3 regions of the Psychrobacter sp. P11G3 genome follow, and region 1 is predicted to be linked to each of the others. Evidence: predicted binding sites of a transcription regulator. Region 1 holds the regulator's gene; each other region holds the start of a gene.
The links. The regulator PhoB, encoded in region 1, activates phosphate uptake and scavenging genes when phosphate is short. The targets are predictions, from matches to a motif close to TGTCATNAANCTGTCATAA.

Region 1 (4,490 bases):
TGGCATTAGTGATTTAAGCGAGGTTTGGGAAGCGCAAGAAACAGGAAGCAGCAAAGAGAGTCAGTTGCTCAGAGTCGTTGATCGTTTATTGCCGTTTTTACTCAATCTGAATACCAACGGTAAAACGTGGATTGAGCTTGGCGTTACGCGCTCGCAGGTGGCGGGGGCTCATGCATTTATCAAAGACAGCTTCCCTCCTATTCATGATTGGCTGACAAAAAATATTGATTATGCAACTCATCAAGGATGGCTGATTGATGCGTAAATCTGCATAAATAACAGGCATAAAAAAAGCCCAATAAAGCATGATGATTTACGCTTAACTGGGCTGATATTTTCAGTACTTTTATACAAGCACGTTATTGGGCGTTTGCCGTTCCTAGCAACTGACCCATTTGCACGATGCTATTGGCTTGCATACTATCTAGCCAGTCAGCCTTTGCTGCTTTTGGCAATACCACGATAGCCGTTGAGCCCAAATAAAAGCGTCCAAGCTCTTCGCCTGCTGCAAACTGCATATCATGATCGGACTCGAATATGTCGTCAGTACGAGCAATTTTGCCAGTGGCGACAGTTTCAATACCAGCGACGATCATAGCACCAACCATTACGACAGCTGCTTTGCCATACTTGGTATCAAACATACAGACCAGACGCTCATTACGCGCAAACAAGTCTGGCACGTTAGCCGCCGTAGTATTGTTGACCGAAAACAGGGTGCCAGGTACATAGCGAGTCTTGGTCAACGTGCCAGTAAACGGCATATGTACACGGTGATAATTACTAGGCGCTAAGTAGATAGTCGCAAAACTACCATCAGCGAAATAACTGCCATCTTCACTATCAGCAAGCAGTTGGCCGACATCATAGTGACGACCTTTTGCCTGTAATAGCTTATGGTCTTCGATTTGTCCTAGCTGAGAGATAATACCGTCCGCAGGGCTCACGATACCATTTGCAGTGGCGTCGATAGTACGAGCGTCTTCTTTTAACTCGCGGGTAAAAAAGTCATTAAAACTCTCATAAGCGTTTAGGCTTTGGCGTTCGTACTCGTCTAAGCTGATATTATAAGCTTTGGCAAAGCTACGGATAAAGGTGCGTTTGACATAAGGGTGGCGACTGGCGGCCAAACGTCCAGCGACTTTACTGAGCTTTTGCTGCGGCACAAGCTGTTGTAAGGTGGTAAATACATTCATAATAAGGCTACCAAAATAAGGTGTAATATAAGAAATAATAGTTAAGTTAATGACGGTATTTTATCATGGACAGCATATTATTGTATGGCCATAATCTGTTAAGGAATTAGTAAATGAAAGCACTCATACAACGGGTGAAGCACGCTAGTGTGGTCGTCGATCAGCAGTGTATCGGCGAGATTGAGCATGGGGTATTGGCATATGTTGGCTTAGGGCACGAAGACGATTTTGCCGCTGCCCAGCGTATGATTGACAAAATACTGACCTATCGCATTTTTGAAAATGACGATGATCCGGCCAAATTTGGTAAACTGGATAAAAACGTTCAGCAGGTTGCTGGTGGGCTATTATTAGTTTCACAATTTACCTTGATGGCAAAAACAGACAAAGGACGCCGACCAGACTTTGGTGGTGCGATGGCACCTGCTGCGGCGCAAGCGCTATTTGAACAGTTGGTCGATTATGCCAAAACTAAGCATCCAAATGTGGCAACTGGTCAGTTTGGTGCGGATATGCAAGTGTCGAGCGTTAATGATGGGCCGCTCAATTTTTTACTAGAAATCTGATTTTAGAGTGTCATCAAGCTGTCATAATTAATCCGTTTAATAGGTAGAGACTGGTGAGTATATATCGCCTTTTTACATGCTAGATTTTGTCCTCTAACACCGAGAATGTCCTATGTATAATGAGCAAATTTTGATTGTTGAAGATGAGCCTGCGATTCGTGAAATGGTTGTCATGACGCTAGAGATGGCTGGGTTTGATAGCTTGCAAGCGGCAGATGTGTCAGAGGCGCATCAGCAAGTGGTCGATCATAGGCCGTCACTGATACTGTTAGACTGGATGTTGCCGGGTGACAAGAGCGGTGTGGATTTCTGTCGTATGCTCAAAAACGATGAGCTGCTCTCTGAAATACCAGTCATTATGCTAACAGCAAAAAGTGAAGAAGACAGTAAGGTGCATGGTCTTGATGCAGGTGCAGATGATTATATGACCAAGCCTTTTTCGACTCGTGAGCTGATTTCTAGAATCAAAGCCGTACTACGCCGCAGTAGCGCGATGAGTAGCGACAAACCTATCGAAATTGGGCAGTTAAGTCTAGATACTAAGAGTCAGCGCGTGACAGCTGCAGGTAAAATCGTTGATGTTGGGCCCACAGAGTATCGCCTATTGGCATTTTTTATGAGTCACCCTGAGCGCGCCTATACACGAACGCAGCTGCTCGATCAAGTATGGGGCGGCAATGTATATATCGAAGACCGAACCATCGATGTGCATATCAAACGTCTACGAAAATTACTGCGACCTTATGACTGTGATACATTGATACAGACGGTACGTGGGACAGGCTACCGATTTTCTAGCCTGATTGAGCCAAGTTAATCTTGTACAAATAATGCCGCAGCAATATAAAGGCCGCGGATAGTGGTAAGGATAAGAAATGGACAAGATAGCGCCAGCACAAAGTGAGCAATCAGCTTTACTAGAGCAAATATCTACTCAAAGTACAGCAGAGCAACTCAAAAAAATCGGTAGTGCACTACGAGCCCTGCGCGATGCAGTGATTTTGCTCAACAATAATGACGGCCTAGAATGGTGGAATCAGGCGGCGCAAGACTTATTGCTGCTACAGCCAGAAGATAAAGGTCAGAACATATTTGACTTTATTACTGTACCTGAGTTCCGCCAGTATTATGAAGGTACAACGATACCTAACGATGGCGTCCATATAGAATCATGGCGAGATCCTAGTCGCTACTTGAAGTGCGAACTGACGCCTTTCGGTGATGAAAAACTGCTGTTTGTATATGATGTGACCCGCCTGCGGCACTTAGAGCAGATGCGGCAGGATTTTGTGGCGAATGTCTCGCATGAGCTTAGAACACCATTGACTGTGATGATGGGCTATCTGGAGAATTTCTCCGATCAGCCAGATATGCCGCCGCAATGGCGTCGCGGTTTTGAGCTGATGACGCAGCAAACAGCCCGTATGAACAGAATCGTGAATGATTTATTGCTACTGTCTAAGATTGAAATTGAAGAGTCACACGAGCTGCATTATATAGATATGACTAAGCTACTGACCAACATCTACGACGACGCACAGGCCTACAACCAAGCATATAAACACATCATTCATTTGCATATAGATACCTATGATGGGCTGTACGGGTCAGAGATGTACTTGAATAGTGCGCTATCCAATCTAGTAATCAATGCAATCAAATATACGCCAAAGGGCGGCAATATCACTATCAGCTGGACAAGGACGTCTGATGGTTGCCGTTTCGCGGTCGAAGATGATGGGATCGGTATTGCATCAGAACATATCGCCCGTTTGACAGAGCGTTTCTATCGTATCGACAAAGGTCGTAGCCGTGCAACAGGTGGTACAGGGTTGGGATTAGCGATTGTAAAACACGTATTGCACCAGCACGAAGCGCAGTTGCAAATCGATTCAGTAGAAGGGGAAGGGTCGACATTTAGTGTGGTATTCCCCTCAAACTACGTCAGATCCGTCACAGCCAATTAATATGATTTCTGGTCTGTATTAGCGTGCGTTTCTCGGCTTAAGTTTTTTAACTAATATCAGCTCAGTGCTATTTCAAATTAGGTTAACGACATACTTTTCTGTATCCGTTAATCCTTTTGCAAAAGCGGATAAGGGTTGACCGCACTGCCATTAATATAGATACCATAGTGTACATGTGTCGGTGTTCCTTTTGCATTACCGCTATCACCCACATAACCTATCACGTCGCCCTGATTGACCCAATCATTGGGAGAGATGTCAGCATAGTCTTCTAGATGAGCGTAGTAATGTCCTGCGCCACCAGGCCCTACCACCACAACCACGCGTCCACCCAATGTGTTCTCACCAACCTTGCTTACTACGCCTTGCGTGGTCGACTGCACGGGAGTATTGCGCGGCGCAAAGATGTCGATGCCTTCGTGGGAGCGGCCTTGACTACGTGCTGCACCCCAAGTGTCTGTCAGGTTTCGTTCTGGTAGTGGACTGGGTAAGCTGTTTTCGGTCGGCAGTTCTTGTTGCAATAGACTCAGTTGCTGCCATTTGGCAACCACAAATGACTGCGTTTGTTGGCTAATACTAGGTAGTAGTTTATCGAAGACAAATAACAGTGCTAGCAATACAGTAGCCTTAATCAATAGGCTTATTAAACGACTGAAAAAAGAAGGTCTGGGAGGCTGGTTGTTTCCATCTGCTAGCATTGATGTCTCATATATATTTGATGTCATTTGAAAATTTATTATAAAAGCTTCGTCTGATAACGT
Region 2 (4,490 bases), 450 kb from region 1:
GGCGTAGGCCATCACCTAGACTAAATGCTACATCGTACTGTTTCATAATCTCGCAGATGTCTTCAAAATGCGTATATAAAAAGCTTTCTTTATGATGGGCAAGACACCACTGCGCCATGATAGAGCCGCCGCGTGAGACGATACCTGTCAGACGTTTTGCGGTGAGCGGCACATAGCGTAATAGCACGCCAGCGTGAATAGTAAAGTAATCGACGCCTTGCTCTGCTTGCTCGATCAACGTATCACGGAATATCTCCCATGTTAGGTCTTCAGCAACGCCATCGACCTTTTCTAATGCTTGATAAATCGGTACCGTACCAATCGGCACAGGAGAGTTACGGATTAGCCATTCACGGGTTTCATGAATATGATTACCCGTTGATAAATCCATGATGGTATCCGCACCCCAACGCGTGGCCCACGTCATTTTAGACACTTCTTCATCGATAGACGAACCCAACGCTGAGTTACCGATATTGGCATTAATTTTCACCAAGAAATTGCGCCCGATGATCATCGGCTCAGACTCAGGGTGGTTGATATTGTTTGGGATAATAGCGCGTCCAGCCGCTACTTCATCACGAACAAATTCAGGGGTAATGATTTGAGGCGTATTGGCACCGAAGCTCTCGCCATCGTGTTGACGCATATCGGTCAGTTCATGCTGCTTTTGCGTTTCGCGTATGGCGATATATTCCATCTCAGGAGTGATGATGCCACGGCGTGCATAGTACATTTGCGTGACGTTCTGTCCTGCTTTGGCGCGACGCGGTTTATCAATATGAGCAAATCTAAGGTTAGCAGTGCTGATGTCGCGGGCACGCGCTTGTCCGTATGAGCTGGATAGACCGCTTAATTGCTCGGTATCATTGCGTTCTGCGATCCAGTTCTCACGCAATTTTGGCAATCCACGTGTTAGGTCGATATCGACATTAGGGTCGGTATATACACCCGAGGTGTCATACACATAAAACGGTGGGTTATGCTCACCATCTTTATCTCCAGTGCCACCAACAGGCGTATCAGCCAAGCTGATTTCACGCATCGGTACTTGGATGTCAGGTCTTGAGCCTTCGATATAGACTTTTCGTGAGGCAGGTAAAATACGGTGTAGGTCGCGCGCATCTTCTTCGAAACGAGCATCGCTTGCGGCCCTGTGGGCAGGGGTTTTTAGCGCATCTGCTTTCTTATCTGCTTTGACGTTGGTCGTGTCAGCAGCATTTGAAGCAAGCATTGAGTTGTCGGCTGGGTTATGCGTTTGGGCTTTCGGTGCAATTGAAGTGGTGTCTGCAGTAGTCATATGCTGTCCTAGCGTGTTGGTTTTTGAATAAAATCAACACCGCCAGTATCTGCGGGGGTAGGCATCCATCATCTAGACAAATTTATATCCTGAACCCACAACTTCGACCAAAAAGTATCGTCGCGTATGGTGGTCATCAAATATTGGACGCAGCTTGATATCCTCTCTTCTTATCTGGCTATGCATCACGCATATTAAGACAGTAGTGACGATAAAAATGTATTTCTACGCGCCCTTTGCCATAAATAACAAAGTGCTTGAGACTTCCCTGCGTCGGTACTAACCGCATCAGGTTCGGCGGGTGATCTCTCAGCGAATGTATCAAGGCGACTACTTTAATAAAGCAAGTTTAATAAAGTGAGCCAAAAATACACCGCACCCCGAGTCTGTCAGTGTTGTAAATCAGCCTTCATACTAACAAAATTCTGTACCAACGGCTAATAGTATTTGGATACAAATATTCTGCGTCAAACACACGGTTCAATATTTTCGTGAATAATTTTTCTGAGTGTTAATAGATGAGGATGCTTAGTATTACTAGGTTGTAGACAAATTATTCAAATATTATGTAAAGCGAATGAAGGATTCTAGAAGTTGTCATTAAACTGTCATAAAGATTTGGCAAGATAACACGCATATCACAAGCAATGCTTTTTTATACCGTTGTTAAACTTCAGGAGTCCTACATGCGTTATTCGTTATTAGCAGTGGCCGTCAGTTGTACATTAATGCTTACGGCGTGTAATAAGTCAACAGATACGGCGGAGCCAACTGCTGATACTAGCAGTAGCGCTGTGACAACAGCTGAAACAACCTCTCAGACAGCATCTTCTGCTACGTCAGATTTTAAATCTGCTGAAAATATCGCTATGAATATTACAGGTGCAGGTGCATCATTCCCGCAGCCTATCTATGCGAAATGGTCATATGACTACAATGCTGCTACCGGCGGCCAAGTCAACTATCAGTCGATTGGCTCATCTGGTGGTATCAAACAAATCCAGTCAAAAACAGTAGATTTTGGTGCTTCTGATGCACCGATGACGCCTGAAGAGTTAGATGAAGCAGGTTTGATTCAGTTCCCAACAGTTATCGGTGGTGTTGTACCAATCGTCAACATTGATGGCGTTGAGCCTGGTGCATTAAAGCTAGACGGCACAACGTTGGCTGATATCTATTTGGGTAAAATCAGTAACTGGAATGACCCTGCGATTAAGGCGATGAACCCAGATTTGACCTTGCCAGATGCCCCAATCACAACGGTATTCCGCTCAGATGGTTCAGGTACGACGTTTAACTTTACTGATTATCTTGCCAAGGTTTCACCAGACTGGAAAGACACTGTTGGCGTTGATAAAACTGTCAAGTGGCCGACCTCTGCGACTGGTGCAGGCGGTAAAGGTAACGAAGGCGTCTCAAGCTACGTAAACCGCATGAAAAACTCGATCGGTTATGTTGAGTATGCTTACGCTAAGCAAAATAAGATGTCACATACTGCGCTGAAAAACGCAGCTGGTAACATCGTACAGCCATCTGCTGAGACGTTTGCTGCGGCAGGTGATATCGATTGGTCACAACAAGAAGGCTTTTATAAAGTCATCACCAACTCTGAAACTGACCAAGCATGGCCTATCGCTGCTGCGACCTTTATCTTGGTACATAAGCAACCAGAAAACCCTCAGCAAGTCGCTGGCGTGTTGAATTTCTTTGACTGGGCTTATACCCAAGGTGATGACAGCGCCATGGAACTAGACTACGTACCATTCTCTGACACGGCAGTGGCCTTGTTCAAAGAGAAGTGGAACGAAGTGAAAGGTAGCGATGGTCAGCCTGTCTACAAGCCAGCTCAGTAATTTGTTTCTGCTAAATGCTATTTAGCAACCGACAAGTCATCCTCTCGAATAGCTATTCTCCGGTAGTTGTTTGAGGGGTTTTAACACAGCAAATTTGATGAATACATCTCGATAGATATAGTTACTCATACCATTTAAGTTTGCTGTGTTAAGACCTGATATACATTTTTTTAATATTTCGATTCATCCCATTCAATGCTGAGACACTTATGACAGACTTAAGGTCCCAACTGGCTAAACAAAAACGTTACGACGCTTTATTTGTTAACTCTACCAAAGCGTTTGCCATACTCGTCCTCCTATCTTTAGGGGGCATTTTGGTGTCTCTAATTGTTGGAGCATGGCCGAGTATTCAAGAGTTTGGTTTGGGATTTTATACCAGCAATAACTGGGATACAGTTGCCAATGAATACGGTGCATTAGCGCCTATTTACGGCACCTTAGTCACGTCATTTATCGCTATTATTATCGCGGTTCCAGTCAGTTTCGGTATTGCGATATTTTTAACCGAGATGTGCCCTAAGTTCCTCAAAAAACCACTTGGTATCGCCATTGAGTTGTTGGCTGGTATCCCATCTATCATTTATGGCATGTGGGGATTGTTCGTATTTGCGCCGTTCTTTGGTGATCATATTCAGCCATGGTTTATTGAGCACGTCGGCCCTTTGCCTATTATCGGTAAGCTGTTTGCAGGTGCACCTATGGGACTGGGTATGTTTACCGCCTCCCTAGTACTTGCCATTATGATCATACCGTTCATCGCTGCCACCATGCGTGATGTTTTCTCTGTTGTACCCGATTTGCTGAAAGAGTCAGCATATGGCATGGGCGCGACGACTTGGGAAGTCATGTTCAAGATTATCCTGCCTTATACCAAAGCTGGTGTCGTTGGTGGCGTAATTTTGGGTCTTGGTCGTGCATTGGGTGAGACGATGGCAGTTACCTTCTTGATTGGTAATGCGTTTAATATCAGTCCAAGCCTATTTACTTCTGGTGTGACGATTACCTCGGCCTTGGCCAATGAGTTTGCTGAAGCGTCTAGTGAGCTACATCTTGCGTCTCTACTACATCTAGGCTTAATCTTATTTGTCATCACCTTCATTGTGCTGTCTTTAGCAAAACTGATGCTCATGCGCATGGATCACAAAGCAGGTAACTGATAAGTCTGTTACTGATTTATTGAACCTTGATAGACATCGATAAAAGATATGGGAAATAAATATTATGCCTGCTAACAATACGATCAATGCACCACTACCTACTAAGCCAAACGGCGTTACTCGCTACAATCAAAGCCTTTATAACAAGCGTCGTTTGACCAACAAGTTAGGTCTAGG
Region 3 (4,490 bases), 930 kb from region 1:
GCGACGTTCCATCTCAGCCACACACCATGACAAGCTACTGGCCGCTTCCGTCATATCGGTAACTACTGGCGTTAACAGATGCGGAATATCATTATAGTTAGCAAGCTCTAACTGCTTTGGATCAATCAAAATAAGACGCAGCTCATTAGGTGTATATTTGAGTAGCATCGATAGTAGCATCGAGTTGACCAATACTGATTTACCAGAACCTGTGGTACCAGCGACGAGCATATGCGGTGCACGCGCAAGGTCAGTAATGATTGGGTTGCCACCGATGTCTTTGCCCATCGCCATGCTAATCTGCGCTTTAGGATCTTTGAACGTTTCGGTGTTGAGCAGTTCAATCAAACGTACCATTTCACGTTTCTTGTTAGGTACTTCGATACCGATATACGGTTTACCCGGAATCACTTCGACCACACGCAAAGAAGCCATCGATAGTGAGCGCGCCAAGTCACGCGAGATACCTGTGACTTTACTGGCTTTTACCCCAGCAGCTAGCTCCACTTCAAAACGAGTGACCACAGGCCCTGGAATCGCATTGACCACCGAGGCTTTGACATTGAATTCTTGTAGTTTAATTTCCAATAACTCAGACAATTGCTCAAGCTCAGCAATCGTATAACTGGGCTTGCGGTCAGGATCAGGCTTGTCTAGTATCGACACCTCTGGAATAGGCGTTAGACTGCTGCGATAAGCGGCGGTTTGCATCGAGCGTGACTTTTGGCTAAAGGCTGCATCATCACTGATATGCGGCATAACTGGCACAGTCATATCGTCAGAAAGACTGTCATCGTCTGGCATCATATCAGTGATATGGTTGCTGCTATCTCCTTCTGGAACAGCAAAACTGACGGATGGTTTGGCAGGCGTTATAGGTTGCATACTAGCAACAGGACTGGCCGCCTCCACAGTAGGTGCTGCTTTTGGATTGGCAGGAGGCGTATTGGTTGGTGTCATGTCTGAAACGTCTGACAAATCTGACAATGCAGGCTCAGTCTCTACTGTTACCGGAGCAACTTCAGGCTCAGAGACTACTGCTGTCTTTTCAGTATGTGGCAACTCTACAGGCGTATCAGACAGTTGATTGGCTGAATCCTGTACAAAACTAATAGGCTCTTCTACGATAGGTTCTGGCGTCTTCTCTGGTACTATTGGCTCAGCTGCTACGGTTTCCTGAACAGGCTTAGAGTCTTCAGACGTTTCTACAATAGACTCTGTAGGTTCTGATATATCAGCATGCTCTGCCAACCATGCTTCTGCTAATTTATCTACTTCCGCAGTCTCATGTGTCATAGAGATTTTAGGCTCAGCAGGTTCAATGACTGGTTGACTGGCCAAATCGCTGTGCACTGACTCATCAACTGATGGCTGAGCTAGTGATTCTTTATCGTGTATATCTGGTTGAGCAACCGCTTCTGTCGTGGTAGTGGTCACAGTAGCAGGTACTGTTTTTTCTAACGATGCTGTGGTACTAGTACCCGTTTGGGAATAGTTAGGTACAGGCATAGCCGAGCTGCTCATGCCGCTGGCACTGTAAGCCATTTGCTCACTTGCTAGTAAGTCATCGACCGTATTGGCATCATTCCACGCAAAGCTTGGCTCAACTTTGCGAGCAATAGATGCAGTCAAGTTTGAGGCTAATGGCTGGACTGCATTGTCGGCTGTATTATCAGTAGAGCTATTAAGCGAGCCTGTATCGCTATCTACCTGCTCACCTTTTGAGCTATTAGGTGTCGCCGCTGCTTTTGCTGCGATGACAGAGGCTTTGACACTATCGGCCAATCCTGATGTTGCCAAAAAGTCTGACAATACACTACCGAAACGTCCACTACTGCTGACGTCTTGAGCACCGCTAGTATTTTCCGCAGACTGCAACTCAAGTGGCAGTTGCTCATGCTCTACTTTTTTATCTACCGATTTTTCTAAGTTCTGGATAACCTCTTCTGATGTACTACTCGGTTCAGTAGCGTCGATAGCATCCTGACTTTTTACACCTGAACCAAGCCACGATAGCGCCCGAACCCTTTGATATATCGTCATCCAATGGATATTAAAGGCAAACGTAGCGGTAATCACAACAAATACTGCTAAGAAAACCACACTCCCCCACTGCGATAGCAGCTGTGCCAAACGCGCCTGTAACTCTAGCCCGATAATGCCACCAGCGACGCCTTCAAGACCGATTGCGTCAGGGTTCGTGACTTGTTGAACTAGAGAGACCAATTGTGCAAATAATGCGCTAGCACTTAATAGTAAAAACACATAAGCGACCAATCGCATGAGCCAAAACGTTGGCTTGTTTTCCCACCAAATCAGAATAGATTCATAAACTACAAATGCTAAAAACCACCAAGCACCAAACCCAAAAAAGCTGTAAAGCAAATCGGACAACCATGCGCCTGCCTCGCCGCCCATGTTATTAATCGTGGTCATATCACTACTGATGTGCGACCAGCTAGGATCGTTGCCTGTATAAGTCATCAAAATGACAAACAGATAAACGGCCAGTATTAACCCAAGGAGGGTAAACATTCCCTTTTTTAAATACTCAATAAGCGGTGCTGATATCACGTAAGATCTGCCTTGTTATTAATACTAAATGGTCGCCAATGCATGACTAAGCCTAATCATGCTGACATAAAGTGTTGACATAAATGTACCGAGCGAAGTGTTGGTTTGGCGTGTGCCGATCATAGAGCCTTGAAACAACCGTTATCGCTTGGCTCCTACTACACTTGGCATAACTTCTTATAATAACAAATACATAGGTGCAGTGGCGACAGTCTTCTCAAGAAAGCGTGTAAGAAAGTAAACCAGTAGACAATTTGCGCAAGAAAACAGCTGGTTAGCGAAACACGAGTGGCAAAATATGGCTAGCTGTATTGCCTAAATTCTATAAAATAGTCTCTGTTTTCGCACTTATGTTCCAAAGTTATTTATTCTTTGATTCTAATGATACCTGTGTTTGTTTTAGCAAACTTGCACTTTGTGCGCTGTGCCCTTATGTTATTATCACACAGCAATTAGAAGAAGCATATTTGTAGTCATTTTTGATATTCGTCTTTTATTATATTTATAACTTACATTTTTAATTCGTATATTTAGCAAGGAACAACTCATGGCAACTGACACTACTGCTCCACGTCACGAAAAGCTCATTATTTTAGGCTCAGGCCCTGCTGGCTACTCTGCCGCAGTCTATGCAGCACGCGCTAACCTTAAGCCAGTTATGGTTACTGGTATGGAAGTCGGTGGACAATTAACCACCACTACTGAAGTCGATAACTGGCCAGGCGATGCGCATGATTTGACAGGCCCTGCATTGATGGAACGGATGAAAGCGCATGCTGAGCGTTTCGGTACTGAACTGGTCTATGATCATATCAACGAAGTAAACCTAAATGAGCGTCCTTTTCAATTGACAGGTAACAACGGTAGCTATACTTGTGACGCGCTCATTATCTCAACTGGCGCCTCTGCACAGTACTTGGGACTAGAATCAGAGACTAAGTTCAGAGGGCTTGGCGTATCAGCCTGCGCCACTTGTGATGGTTTCTTTTATAAAAACCAAAAAGTTGCGGTGATTGGTGGTGGTAATACAGCGGTTGAAGAAGCTTTGTACTTATCTAATATTGCGTCTGAGGTGACCTTAGTGCATCGCCGTGACAGCCTACGCTCTGAAAAAATTCTGCAAGACAAGCTATTTGAAAAAGCCAAAAATGGTAATGTCAAAATCGAATGGAACCATCAAGTAAAAGAAGTGGTCGGTGATGACATGGGCGTCAATGGCGTCGTCATCGAATCAATGATTGATGGCAGTACCAAACAACTAGATACAATGGGTATGTTTGTCGCTATTGGTCATAAGCCAAACACTGACTTGTTTAAAGGTCAGTTGGATATGAAAGATGGCTATCTAATCGTTAATAGTGGCTTGAATGGTAATGCTACTCAGACCAGTATCGAAGGTGTGTTTGCCGCAGGTGACGTAGCAGATCACGTTTACCGTCAAGCTATCACTTCTGCTGGCACTGGCTGTATGGCTGCGCTGGATGCTGAAAAGTACTTGGATGCACTGGGCGAAACCGTCGCTCGTGATCACACTTACGATTCAACACTAACTGCAGATAAAGAAGCCTAAATGGGCAACTTTACTCAACAGCACGATAAACACATTACGCCTGAGACTTTAAAAAGTCTTGGGCGTTATGACTTTCCTGATCCCGTTTCTATCGACCCTGATGGTATTGGCATCGTCGCTATGGGCGGTGACCTAGCACCTGAAACGCTGATATCAGCCTACGCTCAGGGGCTATTTCCTTGGTTTAACGAAAATGAGCCTATTGCTTGGTGGTGCCCTGAGCCGCGTTGTGTAATCGTTCCTTCGGCCTATCAACCGAGCAAGTCTCTACGTAAGCAAGCAAATCGCGAACGTTGGCAAGTAACGCTTAATCAAGCTTTTGACGATGTCATACATGCCTGTAGCT

Region 2: a site for PhoB is predicted at 1,896-1,914, ahead of pstS (phosphate ABC transporter substrate-binding protein PstS). Genes of this name have one in related genera too.
Region 3: a site for PhoB is predicted at 2,626-2,644, ahead of AK824_RS02430 (DNA translocase FtsK). Genes of this name have one in related genera too.

What each region holds. Positions count from the first base shown of each region.
Region 1 covers NZ_CM003596.1:2,912,886-2,917,375, reverse strand. Annotated here, with positions in the region: gene AK824_RS11790 (HD domain-containing protein) at 1-265, shown strand, start outside; gene asd (archaetidylserine decarboxylase) at 360-1,196, opposite strand; gene dtd (D-aminoacyl-tRNA deacylase) at 1,310-1,762, shown strand; gene phoB (phosphate regulon transcriptional regulator PhoB) at 1,875-2,579, shown strand; gene phoR (phosphate regulon sensor histidine kinase PhoR) at 2,638-3,729, shown strand; gene AK824_RS11765 (M23 family metallopeptidase) at 3,837-4,427, opposite strand.
Region 2 covers NZ_CM003596.1:109,858-114,347, forward strand. Annotated here, with positions in the region: gene thiC (phosphomethylpyrimidine synthase ThiC) at 1-1,234, opposite strand, end outside; TPP riboswitch at 1,549-1,693, opposite strand; gene pstS (phosphate ABC transporter substrate-binding protein PstS) at 1,987-3,153, shown strand; gene pstC (phosphate ABC transporter permease subunit PstC) at 3,363-4,313, shown strand; gene pstA (phosphate ABC transporter permease PstA) at 4,378-4,490, shown strand, end outside.
Region 3 covers NZ_CM003596.1:586,452-590,941, reverse strand. Annotated here, with positions in the region: gene AK824_RS02430 (DNA translocase FtsK) at 1-2,574, opposite strand, end outside; gene trxB (thioredoxin-disulfide reductase) at 3,122-4,144, shown strand; gene aat (leucyl/phenylalanyl-tRNA--protein transferase) at 4,145-4,490, shown strand, end outside.